2 linked regions of the Tomitella gaofuii genome follow. The protein of the gene in region 1 interacts with the protein of each later gene in a pairwise test. Links are inferred from orthologs where the notes say so. Each region holds a gene or a part of one and is shown on either strand. Other genes may lie near its edges.

Evidence for each region. The genes of interacting proteins can lie anywhere in the genome.
Region 2: the proteins of H4F70_RS03140 (region 1) and dnaE interact in binary tests that used the Escherichia coli proteins (3 or more experiments, as listed by UniProt). The link is inferred for Tomitella gaofuii from one-to-one orthologs.

What each region holds. Positions count from the first base shown.
Region 1 is NZ_CP059900.1:674,125-681,702, reverse strand. The notes cover bases 2,194-5,146. They hold H4F70_RS03140 (DNA polymerase III subunit gamma and tau), read right to left. Parts: upstream 4,828-5,146; coding sequence 2,560-4,827; downstream 2,194-2,559. Other genes in these bases: H4F70_RS03135 (SDR family NAD(P)-dependent oxidoreductase), read right to left, coding at 4,860-5,146; H4F70_RS03145 (HNH endonuclease signature motif containing protein), read right to left, coding at 2,194-2,411. In the rest of the region: H4F70_RS03150 (dienelactone hydrolase family protein), read left to right, coding at 1-362; more of H4F70_RS03145, read right to left, coding at 366-2,193; more of H4F70_RS03135, read right to left, coding at 5,147-5,729; H4F70_RS03130 (sodium:solute symporter family transporter), read left to right, coding at 6,163-7,578. UniProt on the Escherichia coli protein: Part of the beta sliding clamp loading complex, which hydrolyzes ATP to load the beta clamp onto primed DNA to form the DNA replication pre-initiation complex.
Region 2 is NZ_CP059900.1:2,911,059-2,917,560, reverse strand. What follows is about bases 1,401-5,505. They hold dnaE (DNA polymerase III subunit alpha), read left to right. Parts: upstream 1,401-1,738; coding sequence 1,739-5,305; downstream 5,306-5,505. Other genes in these bases: ilvA (threonine ammonia-lyase IlvA), read left to right, coding at 5,408-5,505; H4F70_RS13480 (hypothetical protein), read left to right, coding at 1,401-1,615. Also shown: H4F70_RS13485 (RluA family pseudouridine synthase), read left to right, coding at 1-920; more of H4F70_RS13480, read left to right, coding at 917-1,400; more of ilvA, read left to right, coding at 5,506-6,502. UniProt on the Escherichia coli protein: DNA polymerase III is a complex, multichain enzyme responsible for most of the replicative synthesis in bacteria. This DNA polymerase also exhibits 3' to 5' exonuclease activity. The alpha chain is the DNA polymerase catalytic subunit.

The DNA of each region.
Region 1 (7,578 bases):
TGGGTGGGACGATCGCGTTGTGGGCGGCCGCCCACGCCGACGTCGATGCCGCCGTCACCTTCTACGGCAGCGGCATCGACCAGCCCCGGTGGCCCGGATTCGAGTCGGGGTTGGAGACGGCGGCGCGTGTGCGTGTCCCGTGGCTCGGCTTCTACGGCGACGCGGACCGGTCCATCCCTCCGGCGCAGGTGGAGCGGCTTCGGACTGCCATCGAGCCGGTCAACGCGCCGACGCAGATCGTGCGCTACCCGGGCGCCGGGCACGCGTTCGCCTCGGACCCGTCGTCGCCGAAGCACGTGCGCGAGGCCGCCGAGGACGCCGGCATCCGCACCCGCGAGTTTCTGGCCGCGCACCTGGGCTGATGGTCAGAATGGCAGGTCTTCGGATGGGTCCGCGTCCGGATCCGCTGCGCCGAAGGCGATGTCCTCGGCGGACACGGCCGCACGTCCGCCGGGGCCGTGCCCTGGATCGGATTCCGGCTCCATCTCGTCGTCCGCCGGCACCGGCCGCGTGCGGAACCCTCCCGGCACGCTGATCAGCCACTGCCCGGTCACGTTCGATGACCAGCATTCCGCGTAGCCCGCCAATACCGCGACGTCCCACAGGCGCCATGTCTTGAGCTGGTGGTGCATCTTGCACAGGCAGTGCAGGTTCTGCGGCACCGTCCAGCCGCCTCGTTCCGGAGCGTCGTGGTCGAAGGGGACCACATGGTCGATCTCGCACCGCCGTGCCGGCACAACACAGCCGGGATGCCGGCAGTGCCCGTCACGCGTGCGCACCTCGCGGGCGATGCCACGGGCAGGCTTGTAGGTGAGCGCGCCCGGCGGCGGCGTGGAGTATCCGCCGTGCCCGTCCGGGTGGATGCCGGAACCCATGCCACGGCACGCCGCCACGCGCCAACGGATCGTGTCGATGAGCCGCCCGTCACCGATGACCGGGACGGTCCTCAGCGCGGGGATCCGCGCATGCCGAAGCGGAGTCGACGGTGCCGGACGCGGAAGCCCTGCCGCAGCGCCCGCCGTGGCGGGGAGAGTCCGCTCGCCCATGGAATCGATCTCGCGCTGCAGGCGGTTCTCCTTTGCCTGCCAACGCTCGTAGGCCGCTTCGATGAAAGCGATGTACTCGGGGTCCTCGAGCTCTGGATCGTAAGAGCCGTCGTCGGGTTCATCTCCCCCATCCTGATCGACCCGGTCCTGGCCGCCGGCACCCTCGAGACGGTCTTCTCCCCCGTCACTGCGATCCGCCGCGCGGCCGCCGGCGTCCGACGGGTTCCGGCCGCCGCCGCATCCCGGCTGCGGGTTGTGCGCCAGCCAGTGTTCCGCGAGGTGCTTCGCCTCCGCGAACACCAGTTGCCACGTCGCGCTCTCAGACAGCATGCGTGCGTACTCTGCGCAGATGGGGCCGTACCCTTCGAGATGCCCCGGGGTGTCCGTCAAATGTGCGAGCGTGGCCAGGTCCACATGCACATACACGTGAACGCGGCGCTGCGCTCCCACCCGGCCACCCGCAGTAGCGACGTCGCCGGTGCTCTCCGGGGTCGGCGAAGCGGGCTCCGCGTCGCATGCGGCATCGCGATCCGCCGGCGCAACCTCGGAACGGACCGATTCAGCCGGTCCCACGCATGGATCCGGACGCCTGGCCTCCTTGCACTCCGGCCGCCCGCACCTGCATTCGAGCCTGTCGGCTCCCAGCGCCATCGCGACCACCGCATCGGCCCGCCGCGTGGCGCGATCCCGAGGGTCGGTGGCGCAGACCGAACTCGCCAGAGCGTCGATGGCCTCGTCGACGACGACCGCCTCATCGGCGGCGAGATACGCGCGGACGTCCGCCATTCCACTGGTGCGCCGTGCGACGGTGACGCGGCGGCGCGAACGCTCACGCGCGTGCAGCCGTTCCGCCATCCGGGGGTCGCGTTCCATCAGTAGCCGCTCGACCTCGAGCGTCAGCGCACCGGGCGCAAGCAGCCGGGCAGAAGCGGCGATCTCCTCGTCGAGAGCCTCGATGATGTCCGGATCCACTTGGGCGAACCCGTGATACAGCACGGCGAGATGCGCATAGTCGATCAGGCCGGCGAGGGCCGCGTCCCGCACCGCGGTGAGGTGAAGCTGCAGCAGCGCCGCGATCCCGTAATGCACCTCCGCCATGTGCATCGTGCACGTCGACGCCGCGGCGACCTCCGAGAGCGCTGTGCGGCGGGCACGCCCCGCGCTCGTGCCGGAGCGCTGCAGCATCGCACAGCGCGTATCGACCAGATCACGCACACCGAGCAGACGTCGTGCCGCTGCGGCATTCTCGTCACGCTGGTGCGTCAGCATCAACTCACGACACCACTCCGGCAGCATCGCCTCCATGCGGCCTTCGACCACCCCGGCAGCGCCGCGCTCAAGCCCCCCGAACCCCACCCCGTTCATGTGTTCTATAGTACACGCATTCGATCGTCCAGCCTCCGGAATCTCGGAACTGCACTCGATCCCGGTGCAGCGCAGCGGTGTCGGGACGACTCACTCGTCGATCGGCGTGGCTCCGAGCGTCCCGCGCAACAACTCCACCGCCGCCTCCTCAGGGTCCCGGCGCTCTGCGGTCACCCCCGGTCCGGCGGCCGCTTCGGCCATCATCTCCTCTTCGGCCGCCGCTTCGTCGAAGGGCGGTGCAGAGCCCTCCTCCGGCGGGGCGTCCTCGTCGCGCGGAGCCGCGGCGCCCGCGTCCTGCGGACCGTCCCCCGGTTCGACAGGAGTCGAACCGCCGGTGCCGGCCGGCGTGGCCGCCACCTCCGCGGACCGGGCCGTGGTGTGTGCCGGCGGAGCCTTGAGGTGCGGCTCCCTCGCCCCGCACGGGAGCGGGTTCGGCGCGCGCCGCCTGACTCGGCCGCGAATAACCCTGCGGCGCCTGCGCACCGGCCTGCGCCTGCCGCGAAGCCCGCTGTGCACGGGTGGTCTGCGGCGGCCCCCCGGCCTGTGCCGGCCCGCTGTCGTTCTCCACGGCAAGCCGCCATTCGCCGCCGTACACGTGCCCGATCGCCTCGCGGATGAGCTGTGCGTTGTGCGGCTCGGCAAGCCTGGTGGCCAACGGCGGGGACGGGTGCGCGAGCACCACCACGTCGTCGTCCACGCGCTTGACCACTGCTTCCGCCAGCATCACCTCGACGGTGCGGCTGCGCGAACGGATCGCCGCGCGCACCTCCGGCCATGCGGCGCGGACGGCCACCGCGTCGGGACGGCCTCCCGCCGCAGCCTGCTCCTCGGGCGGCTGTGGCGCTTCAGGCGCCTGCGGCTCGTCCTCGACGACGGGACCGGGCGCATCGGCCTGCCCTGCGGGAGCAGATTGCACGGGGGCCGGATCCGGTGCATCCGGCTGCTCGGCCGTCGCGACCGCACTGGTGGGTTCATCGACAGCCGGTTCCGCGACTGCCGGCTCCTCGATGACCGGCGCCGTGGGCACGGGAGCGGGTGCCGTGTTCTGCGGTGCCGTGGGCTCGGGGACTGCGCTCTTCTCCTGCGGCGGGTCGTGCCGCGGCGGCGCGGTCTCCTGAGTGGCCCGGCGCTGCGACGGGCGGACGAAGCGCGGCACCGGCCGCTCCTCACCGCTACCGCCCGATTCCGGAGCACCCCCGGCCGGGGAACCGGACACGGCTGCCGCACCCGCACCCGCGGAACCTGCCGGCGCCGCGACACCGGCACCCCCTCCGCGTTCGAGGCGTTCGATCCGCTGCAACATCGCCGACGACTCGTCGGACGCCGCGGGCAGAAGCAGCCGCGCGCACATCACCTCCAGCAACAGGCGCGGGGCGGTGGCGCCGCGCATGTCCGTGAGCGAATCGTGGACGACCTCCGCGTACCGGGTGAGCGTGGCGGGACCGATGCGCTCGGCCTCCTCACGCATGCGTTCCAGCGCGTCCCCCGGGGCGTCGACGAGCCCGCGCTCCCCGGCGTCGGGCACCGCCCGCAGCACGATGAGATCCCGGAGTCGGTCCAGCAGGTCGGACGCGAAGCGACGCGGATCGAGCCCGGCCTCGATCAGCCGGTTGACCGTCTCGAAGATGGCCGCTCCATCGTCCACCGCGAGCGCGTCCACGGCGTCGTCGATCAAGGCGACGTCCGTGACCCCCAGCAAAGCCAGCGCACGACCGTAGGTGATGCCCTCCGGCCCGGCGCCCGCCAACAACTGGTCGAGCACGCTGAGCGTGTCACGCGGCGAACCTCCGCCCGCGCGGATGACGAGCGGATACACCGCGTCCTCCACGGTGACATGCTCCTGCTCGCAGATGCGGTCGAGCAGTCCGCGCATCACCATCGGCGGCAGCAGCCGGAACGGATAGTGGTGGGTGCGCGACCGGATCGTCGGCAGCACCTTCTCGGGCTCCGTGGTGGCGAACACGAAGATCAGGTGCTCCGGCGGCTCCTCGACGATCTTGAGCAGCGCATTGAAACCGGCATTGGTGACCATGTGGGCTTCGTCGACGATGAACACCCGGTAACGCGACTCCGCCGGCGCGTAGAAGGCCTTGTCACGCAGGTCTCGGGTGTCATCCACGCCGCCGTGGCTGGCCGCGTCGAGCTCGACGACGTCCAGGTTGCCCGCCCCTCCGGGCCCCAGGGCGACACACGACCGGCACACGCCGCATGGTGTGGCCGTCGGGCCCTCCACGCAGTTCAGCGACCGGGCGAGGATGCGCGCGGACGACGTCTTGCCACAGCCGCGCGGCCCCGAGAACAGATAGGCATGGTTGATCCGCCCCGACTCCAGGGCCGCGCTGAGCGGCTCTGTGACGTGCTCTTGTCCCACGACCTCCGCGAAGGCCGCCGGTCGATACTTCCGGTAAAGCGCCACGCGCTGAGACTACCGGCCGCCGCCGACATCGCTCAGGCTCCGTACCCGCCGTCCACGTCCAGCTTCTGCCCCGTGATGAAGCCGGCACGGTCCGACGCGAGGAACCGCACGGCCTCCGCGATGTCGGCGCACGTGCCGAACCGGCGCAGAGGGGTGTTGACGCGGGCCGCTTCCAGGGCGGCGTCGTCCAGGTCGCCCGCGGCGGCCAGGGCCTGCGCCATCCCGTCCGACAGCATGCCCGGGCCGACGCAGTTGGCACGCACACCAAACCGGCCCTCCTCCACCGCCAGCCCTGTCACGATCGCCTCCACCGAGGCCTTGGGCACCACCGACATGCCGTCACGGACGGCGAAGCGCCGGCCTGCGGCCGAAGTCACCGCGACGATCGATCCGCCCGATTCGCGCAGCGCCGGCAGGAATGCGTGGGCGACGGCGAAGAACGCGGCACTGTCACCGACGAGCACATCACGCATCTCCGCCGGTGCGACGCGGCTGAGATGCCGTTGCCGCACCAAAGGGCCTGCCGCATAGACCACTGTGCGGATCGCGGCGAACCTGCGACCCGCATCCTCCGCGAACGCCGCCACCGCGTCGAGGTCGGCGAGGTCGAGCGGCAACGCGGCCGATTCCGCGCTTGCACCCGACGCCGCACCGGCCTCGGCGAGCAGCGTGTCCGCCCGTCCCCTGTTGCGGTGGTAGGTCAGGCACACCGGTGCGCCGTCCCGCAGGAACGCCCGGACGACGGCGCTGCCGATCCCGCCGGTTCCGCCGATGATCACGACTGCGCCGTCTCCGCCCGCCGATGGCGTGCCCGTCAACCCCGTCACCCGTCCTTCCCCTCCCCGGCCGCAGTACATCACGTGACTCCCGCGCGCCAGCACCGACCATGTGATGCTCAGCATATCCGTCCATCGACGAGTTCTCCGCCGGAAACCACGGACACGGTGCGGATTCAACAAATGGATTCCGAACGATCGAAACCGCATACCGTACCATGCAGTAACACGCCTCCACAAATTGCGTCGTCAGGAAAGGACGACCGGAAGTCGACAGTTGATACAGTCCGAATGCAGTGCATCCGCCGGACCGTCGGCGACCGCCTATTCGGACACGTGAACCGGAAGGGTCGCCGCGGGAATCCGGGCGGCATCTGCACGGACCCTATTGGCCCGGGGCCGCTCACGCGCGCACCGATCTGCGCGAGGCAACCCGTTTGCCCCGCACAGACCGGTGCCGACCGGTGCCCGCATCCCCTCCGAGGGGGCGGCGCGCCCGGCAGCGGCGCCCCCTGACGGAGGACATGTGCACCCACTCAGCGCGACAACAACGATCTTATTGCTCGTAGCATTTTTCGGAATCACCTTTCTGCTCACCCTGACAATCCGCGAAAAGAAAGAGAACGCCGACGGATTCATGGTGTCCAACGGCGCCGTCGGTTTCGGGCTCTCGTCGTCGTCGATGACGGCGACGTGGATCTGGGCGGCATCGTTCTACGCCGCCGCCACCGCGGGCTACAAGTACGGAATCTCGGGCCCCATCCACTACGGCTTGTGGGGCGCGTTGATGATCCTGTGCATCTACCCGTTCGGCAAGAGGTTCCGCAAGATCGCGCCGCACGCGCACACCCTGGCCGAGGTGATGCACGCACGGCACGGCACTTCCAGTCAGCTCCTGCTGGCGGTGTCCAACGTGGTCGGCAGCATCATCAGCATCACCGCCAACTTCACCGCCGCCGGCGCGCTGGTCTACATCCTCACGCCGTTCAGCTTCACCACGGGCGTTCTCGTGGTGGCCATCGGCATCCTGTCGTACAGCATCTGGTCGGGCTTCCGCGCCGCGGTGCTCACCGATGCCGCGCAGCTCGTCGCGTTGATGGGCGCCGCGGTCGTCATCATCCCGGTGATCTTCTTCGCCGCGGGCGGCCCGGACATGCTCCGCGGCGGGCTTGATTCGTTCTACGACGCGGGCAACCCCGATATGGCGAACTTCTTCTCCATGGACGCCTTCCTGTACCAGGGCGCGCCCTACATGGTCGCCGTGCTCGCCTACGCGATCGGCAACCAGACCATCGCCCAGCGACTGTTCGCGGTACGCCAGGACAAGATCAAATCGACGTTCGTCACCGCCACCTTCGGTTACGCCGGCACCGTCATCGGTCTGGGCATGCTGGGCATGCTCGCCGCGATGATCGGGCTCAAGCCCACCGACGGGGACACCAACAACCTCATCCCCGACATGGCCGTGGAATTCCTTCCCGGCGTCCTCATCGCCGCGCTGTTCATCATGGTGATCGGCTCGCTCGCGTCCACCGCGGACTCCGACCTCTCGGCCCTCGCCTCGATCACGATGGCCGACATCTACGGCAAGAACCTCGCTCGCGGCAAGGTCAACCCGGGCACGATGCTGCTCATCGGCCGTCTGACGATGGTCGCGGCGACCGCGGCCGGCGTGATGTTCGCGTTCGCAAGCTTCGACATCCTGGACCTGCTCGTGTTCGTCGGCGCCCTGTGGGGTGCGCTGGTGTTCCCGGTGATCGTGAGTTTCTACTGGCGGCGCATGACCAATGTCGCGTTCACGGTGTCGGTGGTCGTGGCGCTCGTGTTCTTCCTCATCGCCCGCTTCACCTTGATCCCCATGGTCGGTGCGCAGGCGGTGCTGTTCGAGATCCTGGCCGCCGCCGGTGCCGCCGTCGTCGTGGGCCTGCTGGTGTTCGGCATGCTCGGACGCATCGCAGGATTCGTTTCCGGCACC
Region 2 (6,502 bases), 2.2 Mb from region 1 along the record:
CCCGCACGATCCCCGTGCCCGACGGGTTGGACGGGATGCGGCTCGACGCCGCGCTCGCCCGGCTCACCGGACTGTCGCGCACGGCGGTGGCACACCTGGCCGAGTCCGGTTCGGTGCGCATCGACGGCGCCGCCTGCGGCAAGTCCGACCGGCTGCGCGCCGGCGTGTGGCTGGACGTGGACATGCCCGAACCTGAGCGGCCGCCGACCATCGACGCCGAACCGGTCCCCGGCATGGACATCCTCTACTCCGACGAGCACATCGTGGTCGTGGACAAGCCCGTGGGAGTCGCGGCGCACGCGGGCGTCGGCTGGACCGGGCCCACGGTGGTCGGCGGGCTGGCCGCCGCGGGATTCCGCATCTCCACCTCCGGCGTGCACGAGCGCCAGGGGATCGTGCATCGGCTGGACGTGGGCACCTCGGGAGTCATGGTGGTGGCCACCTCGGAGGTCGCCTACACCCGGCTCAAGCGCGCGTTCAAGGAGCGCACCGTGGACAAGCGCTACCACGCGCTGGTCCAGGGGCACCCGGATCCGTCCAGCGGCACCATCGACGCGCCCATCGGGCACGCCCGCGGCAACGAGTGGAAGTTCACGGTGCGGTCCGACGGGAAGCACAGCGTCACCCACTACGACACGGTGGAGGCGTTCCGGGCCGCCAGCCTGCTCGACGTGCACCTGGAGACCGGCCGCACCCACCAGATCCGCGTGCACTTCGCCGCCGTGCACCACCCGTGCTGCGGCGACATGACCTACGGCGCCGACCCGGTGCTGGCCAAGCGCCTGCGGCTCGAACGTCAATGGCTGCACGCCCGGTCGCTCGCGTTCACACACCCCGGGGACGGCCGCTGGGCGGAGTTCACCAGCGAGTATCCGGACGACCTGCAGTACGGGCTGGACGCGCTGCGCGAGGCGGCGTGACGGCGCTGCGGCGTGTCCCCGCCGAGGTGTGGACGGCGGTGGTGATCGTCGCCGTGGTCATCGCGGTGTTCCTGGTGGGCAAGGCCAACCCGATCCCGCCCCCGCCCGTGACGACGGACGCGCTCGGCCCTGCCGCCGGCGAGACCGCTGCGGAGTACACGGCGCGCGCGGCGGCGAGCCTGCAGCCGCGCGGCACGCCGGACGCGGAGCACGGCCCGTCGGAGGCGCTGCACTGGGCGCTGGTCTCGTTCGACCAGGGCGTGGGCGCGGAGGACGCGGCGCGGGCGGTGGCGCCGGTGCGCATATCCGAGGTGCTCAGTCACGTGCCCGTCGACGGGGCGCAGACGCCGGTGACTCCGGTGCAGGTCCCCGCCACCGACGACCCGGCCGCGATGGTGGCGCGCGCCCAGTCCCGCGCGGCCGACGTCGTCGCACAGCGCACGGGGCTCGCCGCGGCGGGCAGGTACGCAGCGGGGGCGGGGAACGCAGCGGGGGCGGGGAGCACCACGGCGGCCGCGGTGGTCGACGGGCTCCGCGGCGGCTGCGCGTGCGTGATGGCATTGGTGGTGCACGGAACCCTCGGCGACCTGCGCGCGGTCGCCGACCGGCCGGGCGTCCTGGCGGTGGAGGCGCTGCCCGCGGACGCGGTGTTCGGCCGTTTCGCGGTGCGTCCGCCGGTGCAGTACCTGGACTGACCACGGGCGCCGATCCGGCGCGCGGACGGGTGGGACGCCGACGTCGGCGACGGCCTAGACTCGTCGGCAGCCGGTGGTGGTCTCCGCCGGCCGGGCGCAGTCGGCGAAAGGACCGGGCAGGACGTGGCGGACGCGGTGCAGTCGAGGGATTCCAGTTCGTTTGTGCACCTGCACAATCACACCGAGTATTCGATGCTCGACGGGGCCGCCAAGACCGACGCGCTGTTCGCGGAGGCGCACCGGCTGGGCATGACGGCCGTGGGCATGACCGACCACGGCAACATGTTCGGCGCCAGCGACTTCTACAACCAGGCCGTCAAGGCGGACATCAAGCCGATCATCGGCATCGAGGCCTACGTTGCCCCGGAGTCGCGCTTCAACACCAAGCGCATCAAGTGGGGCGATCCCGGCCAGAAGTCCGACGACGTGTCGGGCAGCGGCGCCTACACACACATGACGATGGTCGCCCGCAACGCGACGGGTCTGCGCAACTTGTTCAAACTGTCGTCGCTGGCCTCGATCGAGGGGCAGCTGGGCAAGTGGGCCCGCATGGACGCCGACATCATCGCCGAGCACGCCGAGGGCATCATCGCCACCACCGGGTGCCCGTCCGGCGAGGTGCAGACCCGCCTACGGCTGGGGCACGAGCGCGAGGCGCTCGAGGCCGCCGCGAAATGGCAGGAGATCTTCGGCGAAGAGAACTTCTTCATGGAGGTCATGGACCACGGCCTGTCCATCGAGCGCCGCGTGCGCTCGGGGCTGATGGACATCTCCCGGCAGCTGGGGATCCCGCCACTGGCCACGAACGACTGCCACTACGTCAAGCAGGACTTCTCGCAAACGCACGAGGCGCTGCTGTGCCTGCAGACGGGCAAGACGCTCAACGATCCGACCCGGTTCAAGTTCGACGGCGACGGTTACTACCTCAAGCCCGCGTCGGACATGCGTGCGCTCTTCGACGACGAGGTCCCCGGCGCCTGCGACAACACGCTGCTGGTGGCCGAGCGCGTCGAGTCGTACGAGCAGGTGTGGACCCACCACGACCGGATGCCGATCTTCCCGGTCCCCGACGGACACACGCAGGGTTCGTGGCTGCGCGAGGAGGTGGCCGCCGGGCTGCGGCGCCGCTTCCCGTCGGGGCCGTCGCAGGCGTACCTGGATCGGGCGGACTACGAGATCGGCGTCATCGAGCAGATGGGGTTCCCGGCCTACTTCCTCGTGGTCGGCGACCTGGTGCGGCATGCGCACGAGGTGGGCATCCGCGTGGGGCCGGGCCGCGGGTCGGCGGCCGGCTCGCTGGTGGCCTTCGCGCTGGGCATCACCAACATCGACCCGTTGCCGCACGGCCTGCTGTTCGAGCGGTTCCTCAACCCGGAGCGCGTGTCGATGCCCGATATCGACATGGACTTCGACGACCGCCGCCGCGGCGAGATGGTCCGCTACGCCTCCGACCGCTGGGGCGAGGACAAGGTGGCCCAGGTCATCACGTTCGGCACGATCAAGACCAAGGCGGCCATCAAGGACGCCGCCCGCGTGCACTTCGGCCAGCCCGGCTTCCAGATCGCCGACCGGATCTCCAAGGCCCTGCCGCCGCCGGTCATGGCCAAGGACATCTCCGTCGCCGGAATCACCGACCCGGAGCACGAGCGGTACGCGGAGGCGGCCGAGGTGCGCGCGCTCGTCGAGACCGATCCCGATGTGCGCACCATCTACGACACCGCACTGGGCCTCGAGGGGCTGATCCGCAACGCGGGCGTGCACGCGTGCGCGGTGATCATGTCCTCGGAGCCCCTCATGGACGCGATCCCGCTGTGGAAACGCGCCCAGGACGGCGCCATCATCACCGGGTGGGACTATCCGTCGTGCGAGGCGATCGGCCTGCTCAAGATGGACTTCCTGGGTTTGCGCAACCTCACTGTGCTCGGCGACGCGCTCGACAACCTCAAGGCCAACCGCGACGTCGAGCTGGACCTGGACACGCTGCCGCTGGACGACGCGAAGACCTACGAGCTGTTGGCGCGCGGCGAGACGCTGGGCGTGTTCCAGCTCGACGGCGTCGCCATGCGCGACCTGCTGCGGCGCATGCAGCCCACCGGGTTCGAGGACATCGTCGCCGTGCTGGCGCTGTACCGGCCCGGACCGATGGGCATGAACGCCCACAACGACTACGCCGACCGCAAGAACGGCCGCCAGAAGGTCACGCCCATCCACCCGGAGCTCGAGGAGCCGCTCAAAGAGATCCTGGCCGACACCTACGGCCTGATCGTCTACCAGGAGCAGATCATGCAGATCGCGCAGAAGGTGGCCGGGTACTCGCTGGGCCGAGCCGACATCCTGCGCCGGGCCATGGGCAAGAAGAAGGCGTCCGTGCTCGAGGCCGAGTTCGAGGGCTTCGAGAAGGGCATGCAGGACAACGGCTACTCCAAGGAGGCCATCAAGGCCCTGTGGGACACGATCCTCCCGTTCGCCGGCTACGCGTTCAACAAGTCGCACGCCGCCGGCTACGGGCTCGTCTCCTACTGGACCGCTTACATGAAGGCGAACTACCCGGCCGAGTACATGGCGGGCCTGCTCACGTCGGTGGGTGACGACAAGGACAAGGCCGCCGTCTACCTCGCGGACTGCCGGCACCTGGGCATCACGGTGCTGCCGCCGGACGTCAACGAGTCCGGGACGTACTTCGCGTCGGTCGGCGAGGACATCCGCTTCGGCCTGTCCGCCGTGCGCAACGTGGGCACCAACGTGGTGTCGTCGATCATCGCGGCGCGCGAGCAGAAGGGCGCGTTCACCGGATTCTCGGACTACCTGGGCAAGGTGGACGCCGCGGCCTGCGGAAAGAAGGCCATCGAGTCACTGATCAAGGCGGGCGGCTTCGACTCGCTCGGGCATCCGCGCAAGGGGCTGCTGCTGGTGCACTCCGACGCCGTCGACGCCGTGATGGGCACCAAGAAGGCCGAGGCCATCGGTCAGTTCGACCTGTTCGGCGGGGACGGAGCCGCGGAGGAGAACTCCTCGGTGTTCGACATCCCCGTGCCCGACGAGGAATGGGAGACCAAGCACCGGCTGGCCCTCGAACGCGAGATGCTCGGCCTGTACGTCACCGGCCACCCGCTCAACGGTGTCGAGCACGTTCTGGCCGCCCAATCGGACACGTCCATCCCCGCGATCCTCGAGGGCAAGGTCAAGGACGGCACACAGGTGTCGGTGGGCGGCATCCTCTCGTCGGTCAACCGGCGGGTGAACAAGCAGGGCCTGCCGTGGGCGTCGGCGCAGCTCGAGGACCTCACCGGCGGCATCGAGGTGCTGCTGTTCCCCAAGACCTATTCGGTGCTGGGCATGGACGTCGCCGACGACGCCATCGTCCTGCTCAAGGGGCGCATCTCCGAGCGCGACGAGCGGCGCTCGCTCATCGTCAACGACCTGGCGGTGCCGGACCTGTCGTCGGTGGGCGTGGCGCGGCCGCTGGCGGTGACGATGGCGACGCGCATGTGCACCCCCGACAAGGTCGAGACACTGCGCCAGGTGCTCACGCGGCACCCGGGCACCTCGGATGTGCACCTGCGGCTCGTCAGCGGCGAAGGGGACAGGGTGCGTCTGTTCCGTCTGGACGAGCGGTTGCGCGTCGATCCCACCTCGGCGCTCATGGGCGATCTCAAGGCGCTGCTCGGCGCCGGCTGCCTGGGCGCCTGAGACCGGCCTGCGGGCGCGCCCGCGGGGGTGCGAGAATCGGGGGTTGTGACGACCAACGAGCAGACGCAGGCAGGTTCCGGGGCGCGCGGCGGGCGGGGCGAGCTGCCCGCGGCGGGCGACATCGACGCGGCCGCCGCGCGCATCGCCGACGTCGTCGTGCGCACTCCGCTGCAGTACTGCGAGCGTCTGTCGGCGGCCACCGGCGCGCGCGTGTTCCTCAAGCGCGAGGACCTGCAGGGGGTCCGCTCCTACAAGATCCGCGGCGCGTTCAACCTGATGGTGCAGCTCGCCGACGACGAGCGTGCCGCGGGTGTGGTGGCCGCGAGCGCGGGCAACCACGCGCAGGGCGTCGCCTACGCCTGCCGTTCGCTGGGCATCCACGGCCGGATCTACGTGCCGACGAACACCCCCAAGCAGAAGCGGGATCGCATCCGCGCCCACGGCGGCGAGTACGTCGAGCTGGTGGTGACCGGGACGACGTTCGACGCCGCGTCGGCCGCGGCCCAGGCGGACGCGGAGCGTACGGGCGCGACGATCGTCCCGCCTTTCGACGACCCCCGCACCATCGCCGGCCAGGGCACGGTGGCGGCGGAGATCGTCGAACAGCTCGGCGGGGCGCCGGACACGGTGGTGGTCCCGGTGGGCGGCGGCGGGCTCATGGCGGGGCTGGTGTCCTACCTGCATGACCGCGCCCCCGGGGTGTACGTGGCGGGTGTGGAGCCGGCGGGTGCGGCCTCCATGACGGCGGCGCTCGCCGCCGGCGGGCCGGTCACGCTGTCCGAGGTGGACCCGTTCGTCGACGGCGCCGCGGTGCGGCGGGTGGGAGCGTTGCCCTACGACGTGCTGCTGGCGGCCGGCGCGCACGTGGTGACGCACGCGTCGCTGCCCATGGTCACGACCACCGTCCCGCGCGCCGACGGTGGCGGGATCGCCATGCTGCAGGTGGACGAGGGCGCGGTGTGCACCGCGATGCTGGACCTTTACCAGACCGAGGGGGTCATCGCCGAGCCCGCCGGGGCGCTGGCGGTGACGGCGCTCGAGCAGATGCGGCTGGAGCCGGGCTCCACCGTGGTGTGCGTGATCAGCGGGGGCAACAACGACGTCTCGCGCTATGGGGAGATCCTCGAACGTTCGCTGGTGCACCTGGGACTCAAGCACTACTTTCTGGTCGACTTCCCGCAGGAGCCGGGCGCGCTG